Regions from separate parts of the Streptomyces sp. NPDC111802 genome, predicted to be linked through region 3. Evidence: riboswitches for the same ligand, from Rfam matches in the RefSeq annotation. Region 3 holds a riboswitch; each other region holds the start of a gene.
The links. A riboswitch is a leader RNA that binds a small molecule or an ion and turns the genes downstream of it on or off. The one in region 3 is predicted to bind cobalamin.
Positions count from the first base shown of each region.

Region 1: linked by a shared signal. The riboswitch ahead of ACZ7NC_RS10950 (ribonucleoside-diphosphate reductase subunit alpha) and the one ahead of ACZ7NC_RS04795 (energy-coupling factor ABC transporter permease) in region 3 are both predicted to bind cobalamin.
Region 2: linked by a shared signal. The riboswitch ahead of ACZ7NC_RS34010 (cobalamin biosynthesis protein) and the one ahead of ACZ7NC_RS04795 (energy-coupling factor ABC transporter permease) in region 3 are both predicted to bind cobalamin.

Region 1 covers NZ_JBVKCZ010000008.1:108,856-112,118, reverse strand. The annotation lists gene ACZ7NC_RS10950 (ribonucleoside-diphosphate reductase subunit alpha) at 1-1,261, opposite strand, end outside; cobalamin riboswitch at 1,385-1,509, opposite strand; gene ACZ7NC_RS10945 (GNAT family N-acetyltransferase) at 1,562-2,068, opposite strand; gene ACZ7NC_RS10940 (NACHT domain-containing protein) at 2,221-3,263, shown strand, end outside.
Region 2 covers NZ_JBVKCZ010000039.1:56,764-60,026, forward strand. The annotation lists gene ACZ7NC_RS34000 (inorganic phosphate transporter) at 1-721, shown strand, start outside; gene ACZ7NC_RS34005 (hypothetical protein) at 765-986, shown strand; cobalamin riboswitch at 1,103-1,242, shown strand; gene ACZ7NC_RS34010 (cobalamin biosynthesis protein) at 1,345-2,289, shown strand; gene ACZ7NC_RS34015 (cobyric acid synthase) at 2,286-3,263, shown strand, end outside.
Region 3 covers NZ_JBVKCZ010000003.1:324,613-327,875, forward strand. The annotation lists gene ACZ7NC_RS04785 (M20/M25/M40 family metallo-hydrolase) at 1-775, opposite strand, end outside; gene ACZ7NC_RS04790 (M55 family metallopeptidase) at 768-1,601, opposite strand; cobalamin riboswitch at 1,702-1,888, shown strand; gene ACZ7NC_RS04795 (energy-coupling factor ABC transporter permease) at 1,919-2,617, shown strand; gene ACZ7NC_RS04800 (energy-coupling factor ABC transporter substrate-binding protein) at 2,617-2,982, shown strand; gene cbiQ (cobalt ECF transporter T component CbiQ) at 2,986-3,263, shown strand, end outside.

The DNA.
Region 1 (3,263 bases), on a different contig from region 3:
CGGTCTGGTTGGCGGTGCGGTTGGCGGCGTCCTTGAAGGTCATCCAGCCGTTGCCGGTCTGCGCGAGGGTGCGCATCATGCGGCCGTAGAGGTCGCGGGCGGGGATGGTCTTCTTGGCGAGCCCCGCGGCCTCCGCCTTGCGGTAGGCGGCGTCGAACTCCTCGCCCCACAGGTCGACCAGCTCGGGCACGTCGGCGGGGGAGAAGAGGCTCCACGGCTCGTCGGCGTTGACCCGGCGCATGAACTCGTCCGGGATCCAGTGCGCGAGGTTCAGGTTGTGCGTACGGCGGGCGTCCTCACCGGTGTTGTCGCGCAGCTCCAGGAACTCCTCGATGTCGGAGTGCCAGGTCTCCAGGTAGACCGCGGCGGCACCCTTGCGCCGGCCGCCCTGGTTCACGGCGGCGACGGAGGCGTCGAGCGTCTTCAGGAACGGGACGATGCCGTTGGAGTGGCCGTTGGTGCCGCGGATCAGCGAACCGCGGCTGCGGATGCGGGAGTACGCGATGCCGATGCCGCCGGCGTGCTTCGAGAGGCGGGCGACCTGGTGGTAGCGGTCGTAGATGGAGTCCAGCTCGTCGAGCGGGGAGTCGAGGAGGTAGCAGGACGACATCTGGGGGTGGCGGGTGCCGGAGTTGAAGAGTGTGGGGGAGGAGGGGAGGTAGTCAAGGCGGCTCATGAGCCCGTAGAGCGCGGCGACTTCGTCCAGTGCGCGGGTGGTGTCGTCCTCGGCGAGACCGGCGGCGACGCGCAGCATGAAGTGCTGGGGCGTCTCGATGACCTTGCGGGTGATGGGGTGCCGGAGCAGATAGCGGCTGTGCAGGGTGCGCAGGCCGAAGTAGCCGAAGCGGTCGTCGGCGCCGGTGTCGATGAGCGCGTCGAGACGGGCCGCGTGGATCCGCGCGAAGTCGGCGGTCCGGTCGGCGATGAGGCCCTCGCGGTGCCCGACCGCGACCGACTCGGTGAAGGACGTGACGCCCTGCGAGGCGGCCTCGGCGGCGATGGAGACGGTCAGCAGCCGGGCGGCGAGCCTGCTGTAGGCGGGGTCCTCGGAAATGAGACCGGCCGCCGCCTCGGTGGCCAGCTCGCGCAGCTCCGAGTCGTCCGCGCGGGCGGACCGGCCGCGCAGCGCGGCGGCGGCGACCCGGCCGGGGTCGGCGTCGGGGAGGTCGGCGGTCAGCTCGGTGAGGGTCCGCAGCAGTGCGGTTCCCGGACCGTCGATGTCCTGGATCGCTGAGGCCGGTTCGGCTGGCGCGATGGTCACGTGGGGCTCTCCCTCGCTCGGCACGGGGCCTTGCGGAGGGCAGGGGGCAGCTCACGAGCGCACGGGGCGTCGCGTCCACCAGCCCATTCCACGAGGCCCGGACGTCATGGCACCCGGACCGGGTGGTCGGGTGCGCTGTCGGCAGGTCCTCGGACTGAACCAGGCGTGCAAAAGCACGCATGTACACCGTTGCGGGACAGTTCCGGATTCGCACCGGATTCCCCTGCGGCGACAGCGAGGACGAGCATACATCTTGTGCTCGCCTGCCACGCCACCCCCAGATGTTGTGTCGCGGTGGTTTCAGAGCGTCAACTCGTAGGTGAGAAGAGTGATGTCGTCGAGGTGCGGAATCGGGTTCCAGTCCCGCGCGGGTGTGCGGACGAAGCCCAGACGTTCGTAGATGCGGTGGGCGCCGTGCATGGTGCGCTGGGTCGACAGGACGATCCGTACGCAGCCCTCCGCGGTCCGTGCGCGGTCGACGCAGGCACGCACGAGGGCCTCGCCTGCGCCGCGGCCGCGAGCCGAGCGATCGATGGCGAGCATCCGGATCTCCGCCTCTCCGGGACGGGCGATGTCGGCCATCGGCCCGCCGTCCGGCACGAAGGTCACGCCGCCCAGCAGCCGGCCGTCCTCGACAGCCACCAGCACCTCCGCGGCGGCCGCACGCTTGGCCACGTCCTTGAGCTCACCGAGGTATTCATCACTCTCGCCGAAGTCGAGCAGGCCGTCCTGGAGATAGGCCTGGGCGGTGATCTCGCCGAGCGCCTCGTACTCGCCGGGATCCGCCTGCCGGATCACGATGTCCATACGGCCGAGTCTGCCGGACCGGTACGGCGGCGGCCTCGGGTTTTCGCCGAGAGCCGCCGGGTTGCGGGGAGTTCCCGGAGTGCTTCCATGGAGGTAGGTGTCGGCGCCCGCGGTCCTCCGTTTCGAGAGCCTTGTTCGGAAGGAGACCCACGATGACGAGGGTCGTCCGTCACCCGCCCGGCAAGGAGCGGCCTCGCGACGCGCCGATGGCGACACTGGCTCCGAGACGGGCAGGCAGCTGGGCCAAGCGTGGATTCGTGGGCCACTGGCACAGGCTGACGATCCGTCTGGAGGCCCGCCGCGGCGCCACCCGCCCCAAGAAATGGCGCCGATGGCTCTCCTACACCAACGTCACCCGGGCCATCTGGGTGGTCGCCGCGCTCGCGCTGCTCGCCTGGGCCGTGCAGGGCCTGTACATCGTGATCACGAGTTCCACGACCGGCTTCGAGCAGTGGCGGCAGGACAGCAAGGGGTTCGACGCCGTCATGCGCTTCGTCGGCCCGGTGCTCGCGGCGTCGATCGCCGCCACGCTCTTTCTGTTCTGGTGGTACCGGTGGACCAAGCGGCGCTATCTCGCGAAGGCACAGGACGACCCCTACCGACTGGTGCTCACCGCCGGCCCGGACGCCGCCGAGATCGTGGGCCGGGAGGAGATCGCCCAGGTCATCGCCGAACGGCTGCGGGAGCGCGACACACGCAGGCCCTATCTGCTGGTCGGCGGCGTCGGCGTGGGCAAAACCGCCGTCCTGGTACGGCTCACCGAACTGCTGGCCGAGCAGAACGCCGTGCCCGTGCCGATCCGGTTGCGGGACGCGACCGGTGACCTGAACTTCGAACGCATGGCCAGTCAGCGCTTCGCCGACGAGGCACCCCGAGGCATCCTCGCGCGCGGCAAGACCGAGCGGGTCTGGCAGCAACTGCTCGCCGACGACAAGCCGGTCGTCATCGCCGACGGACTGGAGGAGGCTCTGCTCGGCGACGGCCTCCAGCAGAACCGGGACAACATCATCCGGCGGGCCATCGAGCGCGCGCACGAGGAGAAGCTGCCCCTCGTCATCGCCTCCCGGCCGCACAGCCCGCTGGAGAGCACCCCGGCCGCGATCGTGGAGCTGGAACCACTCAGCGAGGAGGAGGCCCTGCGCTTCGTCCAAGCGCGTGTCCCGGAGACGGACGAGCGCCGCGTGGACTGGATCGT
Region 2 (3,263 bases), on a different contig from region 3:
GAGCGGGCAGATCGCCTCCGCCGGCCTGGTCTCCCTCGCTCACGGCACCAACGACGCGCAGAAGACCATGGGCATCATCACCCTCGCCCTGGTCGCCGGCGGCGCCGTCGCCCCCGACTCCGACCCGCCCCTGTGGGTCATCCTCTCCGCGGGCCTGGCCATCGCGCTCGGCACCTACCTCGGCGGCTGGCGCATCATCCGCACCATGGGCAAGGGCCTGACCGACCTTCAGCCGCAGCAGGGCTTCGCCGCCCAGACCAGCGCGGCCACGGTCATCCTGGCCTCCTCCCACCTCGGCTTCTCCCTGTCCACCACGCACTCCGTCTCCGGTTCGGTGATGGGTGCCGGCCTCGGCCGCAAGGGCGGCGTCGTCCGCTGGTCGACGGCCACCCGGATGTTCGTCGCCTGGGGCCTGACCCTCCCGGCCGCCGCCCTGGTCGGCGCGCTCGCGGAGTACGTCACGGGCTTCGGCGCCTGGGGCACTGCCGTGGTCGCCGTCTTCCTGGTCGCCTCCAGCGCCGCGATCTGGAAGCTCTCCCGCCGCGAGGTCGTCGACCACACGAACGTCAACGAGGCGAGCGGCACGGACGAGTCGCCCGGCGTGGTCACCACCGCCATGGCCGCCGTGACCCCGCCCCCGGCGGGCCCGGCGCCCGAGGACCTGACGGCCACCATCCCGGCCCCGTCCACCGAGCCGGCGCCCTCGCAGGCCGGCGTCTGACGACCCCACCCAGTTACTCGGCTACCCCCAAGAAAGAAGAAGCATGAAGATCGACTGGGCGGCCCTCGGCTCCGTCTTCGGCGTCAGCCTCGTGGTCACGGTGGCCCTGGTGGGCCTGTTCACCCTCGGCATCGCGGGCCTGTCCCGCCAGGAGAAGGCCTCGGCCCAGGGCGGCTCGGCCGCTCTCGCGGTCACCGGTGCCTACACGTGCTTCGCGGCGTGCGCCGCGGCGGTGGCGTACGGCATCTATCTGATCGTGGCCTGACGCACAGCGCGCATCACCTGAAACACCCCAGGTGCGGGACGGACGACCGTCCCGCACCTCGCTGCTGTGTGGGCCTTCGCACACTCTCCCGTCGCAGGTCAACGGCAAGTTGACGGCCCTTCCAACCCCGTGGTGGACTGCCGGGGCCAAGTACGGCGGCAGAAGAGGAAGCCGGTGTGAATCCGGCGCGGTCCCGCCACTGTCACCGGGGTAGAAAGCCCCGGGAGCCAGGAACTCTCACCGCCGGTCTCGTCGAACCAGGGCGTGGACACCCTGAGTGAGGACATGACGCGATGCTCGCCTGCCGATCGACACGCAGTATTAGACCCACGTGTGACCCCGCGGTCGGCTGACCCCGATGCGAGCCGATCGCGTCTTCGCGTACGGCGCCGCCGCCGGACTTCTCGGTGATCTGCTGCTCGGCGATCCGCGCCGGGGGCATCCGGTCGCCGCGTTCGGGCGGGCCGCCGCCGCCGTGGAAAGAGTGCTGTGGCGCGACAACCGCACCCGGGGCGCGGTGCACACCGCCGTGTGCGCCGGTGGCGCCGTCGTCGCCGGAGCGCTCGCCGCGCGTGTCGTACGTACCTCTCCCGCCGCCTCCGTCGCGCTGACCGGCGCCGCCACCTGGGCGGTCGTCGGGGGGACTTCGCTGGCCCGGGAGGCCCGGTTCATCGGGCGTGCCCTGGAAGCGGGGGATGTCGACGGGGCGCGGGCGCGGCTGCCGCATCTGTGCGGGCGGGATCCGCAGGCGCTGGACGCGGACGGGATCGCGCGGGCGGTCGTGGAGTCCGTCGCCGAGAACACCTCCGACGCGGTGGTGGGGGCTCTGGTGTGGGGGGCCGTCGGCGGGGTTCCCGGCCTGCTCGGCTTCCGGGCCGTGAACACGCTCGACGCCATGGTGGGGCACAAGTCGGCCAAGTACCGCCGCTACGGATGGGCTTCGGCCCGGCTCGACGACCTGGTCGGCTGGCCCGGGGCACGGCTGACCGCCGTACTCGCCGCCGTCGCCGGGGGCGACCCCCGCGGGGCGCTACGGGCCTGGCGTGCCGACGCCGCCAAGCACCCGAGCCCCAACGCCGGGCCCGTCGAGGCCTCGTTCGCGGGGGCGCTCGGCGTTCGGCTCGGCGGCACCCTGTCGTACGGCGGGCGGGTCGAGCATCGGCCGGTGCTCAACGGGGAGACCGGCCGGGCCGTTCGGGCCACGGACATCGAGCGTGCCGTGCGTCTCTCGCAGCGTGTGAGCTGGCTCGCGCTCGGTGTGTGCGCCGGCGCGCGGCTCCTCAGGAAAGGGCGTACGTCATGACGGGCGGTGGACTTCTCGTCGCCGGCACCACCTCCGACGCCGGCAAGAGCGTCGTCACCGCCGGGATCTGCCGTTGGCTGGTGCGGCAGGGGGTGAAGGTGGCGCCGTTCAAGGCGCAGAACATGTCCCTCAACTCGTTCGTCACCAAAGAGGGTGCCGAGATCGGGCGTGCTCAGGCCATGCAGGCCCAGGCCTGTCGCGTCGAGCCGACCGCGCTGATGAATCCCGTGCTGCTCAAGCCCGGTGGTGAGCAGAGCAGTCAGGTCGTGCTGCTGGGCAAGCCGGTGGGCGAGCTGAGCGCACGCGGGTACCACGGCGGGCGGCAGCGGCAGTTGCTCGGGACCGTACTGGACTGTCTCGCCGAGTTGCGGGGCACGTATGACGCGGTGATCTGTGAGGGGGCCGGTTCTCCGGCGGAGATCAATCTGCGCCGGACCGACATCGTCAACATGGGCATCGCCCGCAATGCCGGGCTCCCGGTCCTCGTCGTCGGTGACATCGACCGCGGTGGTGTCTTCGCCTCCTTCTTCGGCACCGTCGCGCTGCTGTCCCGGGAGGACCAGGAACTCGTCGCCGGGTTCCTGGTGAACAAGTTCCGAGGGGACGTCAGCCTCCTGGAGCCCGGCCTCGACATGCTGCACGGGCTCACCGGGCGGCACACCTACGGCGTCCTCCCCTTCCGGCACGGCCTCGGCATCGACGAGGAGGACGGGCTTCGGGTCTCCCTGCGCGGGACGGTCCGGGAGTCGAACGTCGCCCCGCCCGTCGGGGAGGACGTGCTGCGGGTCGCCGTATGCGCGATTCCCCTGATGTCCAACTTCACCGACGTGGACGCGCTCGCCGCCGAACCCGGCGCCGTCGTGCGGTTCGTGGACCGGCCGGAGGAACTGGCCGACGCGGATCTGGTGGTGATCCCCGGCACCCGGGGGACCGTCCGCGCCCTGGAGTGGCTGCGGGAGCGGGGGCTGGCCGAG
Region 3 (3,263 bases):
CGAGGCCGTACAGCGCGGCGAGTTCGGTGAGGGCGGCGCGGACCGTCGGGGTCAGGCGGATCGGCCACTCGTGGGCGCCGATGCGGGTGACGGCGGCGGCGAGGCGGGTCACCGCGTTCTCCCGGTTGGGCTGGGAGCCGTGCGCGGCCCGGCCGCGTGCCGTGAGCTTGAGCCAGCCGGTGCCGCGCTCCCCGGCCGCGAGCGGGTAGATCTGCCGGCCGCCGCCGTCGTGGACGGTGAACGCGCCCGACTCGCTGATCCCCTCGGTGCAGCCCTCGAACAGCCCGGCGTGCCGGTCCGCGAGGAAGCCGGAGCCGTCCTCGGCGCTCGCCTCCTCGTCCGCGGTGAATGCGATCACAACGTCCCGGCGGGGCCGTACGCCCTCCCGCGCCCAGGCCCGGACGACGGCGAGGATCATCGCGTCCATGTTCTTCATGTCGACCGCGCCCCGGCCCCACACGACCCCGTCGCGGATCTCCCCGGAGAACGGGTGCACGCTCCACTCGTCGGCCTGCGCGGGCACCACGTCCAGATGACCATGGACGAGCAGCGCGGCCGCCGAGGGGTCGCTGCCCTCGATGCGGGCGACGACGTTCGTGCGGCCCTTGACGCGCTCCAGCAGGGTGGGCTCCAGGCCCGCCTCGGCCAGCCGCGCGGCGGCGTACTCGGCGGCGGGCCGCTCCTGGCAGTCCCCGCCCCCGCGATTGGTCGTGTCGATGCGGATGAGGTCGGAGGTGAACGTCACGACCTCGTCCAGCGCCTGCCCGTCAGCCATACTGCTCCTCCACCGCGGCCGAGACGATCGTGGTGACCGCCTTGAAGGTACGGATTCCCTCGTACATACGCTCGCTGGTGTACGCCACCTTTCGTTCGCCGATACGTTCGACGCCCGGGACGACGGTGGCGGCCATCGCGAGGTGCTCCGCGTCGAACTCGACGGCGACGGTGAACGGGCCGCCGCTCACCGGCTGCTGACGGACCGCCAGCGCGGCCGCCTCCTTCGCCGCCGCGCGGATGTCGGCGGCGGTCCTGGCCGGTGTACGGCACACGGCGGCGTACCGCGAGACGTGGTCCTTGACGGCGACCTTCAGCGCCTCGGGCGCGTACCCGAGCGCGTCCTCGCAGGCCACGTCGTCGCCGGTGACGAGCACGACGGGCACGCCGTACTCGGCGACGACGTGCGCGTTCAGCAGCCCCTCGCTCGCCCGTACGTCGTTCAGCCACACCCCGGTGATGGAGTTGGCGAGGTAGGTGTGCGCGAGGACGCCCTCCATGCCGGCGCCCGCGTGGTAGCCGACGAAGGCGATGCCGTCCACGTCGCCGTGCTGAACGCCCTCGACCATGGACAGCGACTTGTGCCGGCCGGTGAGCATCTCGGCCCGCTCGTCGAGCCGTTCGAGCAGCAGATTGCGCATGGACCAGTGCGCCTCATTGATGACGACGTCGTCGGCGCCGCCGTCGAAGAATCCCAGCACCGCGGCATTGACGTCCGAGGTGAACATCCCCCGGCACCGCTCCCACTGCGGGGTCCCGGGCAGCACGTCGCCCGGCCAGGTCACACCGGTGGCGCCCTCCATGTCGGCACTGATGAGGATCTTCATGCTCCGTCACGTTACGCGCCCGCGCGAGAACCCGCCACGAAGCGGACGAACGCCGCTTTCACGCCCCCTGGGCCCGCTTGTCAGCCACCGTGTGCGGGCACTACTGTCACGACGCCTTGGTGAACGGGAAATCCGGTGTGATGCCGGTGCGGCCCTCGCCACTGTGAATCGGGAAGTCCGGCTCCGGCCCTCATGGGCAGCCACTGGGTTCTTCGGAACCCGGGAAGGCGGAGCACGGGCGTGTGGTACCCGTCAGCCAGGAGACCGGCCAAGGCGCGTCAACCATCCACGAGGTGCTGGAGAGGGTCTGCTGAGCCATGCACATAGCCGAGGGTTTCCTGCCTCCGGCGCACGCGGTCGCCTGGGGCGTCGCGTCCGCGCCGTTCGTCGTACACGGAGTCCGTTCACTCACCCGTGAGGTCAGGGAGCACCCCGAGAGCACACTGCTCCTCGGCGCCTCCGGAGCCTTCACCTTCGTCCTGTCCGCGCTGAAGCTGCCCTCGGTGACCGGCAGCTGCTCGCATCCCACCGGTACCGGGCTCGGCGCCATCCTGTTCCGGCCGCCGATCATGGCGGTGCTCGGCACCATCACCCTGCTGTTCCAGGCGCTGCTGCTGGCGCACGGCGGCCTGACCACGCTCGGCGCCAACGTCTTCTCGATGGCGATCGTCGGGCCCTGGGCCGGGTACGCGATCTACAAGCTGCTGCGGCGCTTCGACGTGCCGCTGATGGTCGCCGTGTTCTTCGGGGCGTTCGTCGCCGACCTGTCCACCTACTGCGTGACCAGCGTCCAGCTGGCGCTCGCCTTCCCCGACCCGAGCAGCGGATTCCTGGGCGCGCTCGGCAAGTTCGGCTCCATCTTCGCCGTCACCCAGATCCCGCTCGCGGTGAGCGAGGGCCTGCTCACGGTGCTTGTGATGCGGCTGCTGGTGCAGTCCAGCAAGGGCGAACTGACCCGGCTCGGCGTGCTCGTCGCCGGCGAGCGGTCCCGGACCGAGACCGAGGCGGTGGCGTGATGAAGAAGAACACGAAGATCAACCTGTTGCTGCTGCTCGTCGTGGCCGCGCTCGCCGTGCTGCCGCTCGCGCTCGGCCTCGGCGACCACAAGGAGGAGCCGTTCACGGGCTCCGACGGCGAGGCCGAGTCGGCGATCACCGAGATCGAGCCGGACTACAAGCCGTGGTTCTCGCCGCTCTACGAGCCGCCGTCCGGCGAGATCGAGTCGGCCCTGTTCTCGCTCCAGGCGGCTCTCGGCGCCGGTGTGCTCGCCTACTACTTCGGTCTGCACCGGGGCCGGAAGCAGGGTGAGCGGCGGGCGCTGGAGCGGGAGCCCACCGCCGGGGAGCCCAGCGCCGAGGAACCGAAGGCCGGCAAGGTCTGACGCGTGCTGCCGATCGACGCGGCAGCGCACAGCAGTCGCTGGCGCCGCCGTCATCCCGTGGACAAGGCCGTGCTCGGACTCGGCCTCACCGTGCTCGCGATCTCGCTGCCGCCCTGGCCGGGCGCCGCGCTGGTCCTGGTCACCGCGCTCACCGTGCTGCTGGGGCCGGCGGGCGTGCCCGCGCGGCGGCTGTGGCGCGCCTATCGCGTGCCGCTCGGTTTCTGTGTGACCGGCGCGGTCACGCTGCTGGTCCAAGTGGGCGGCCCGGAGGGCTTCGTGTC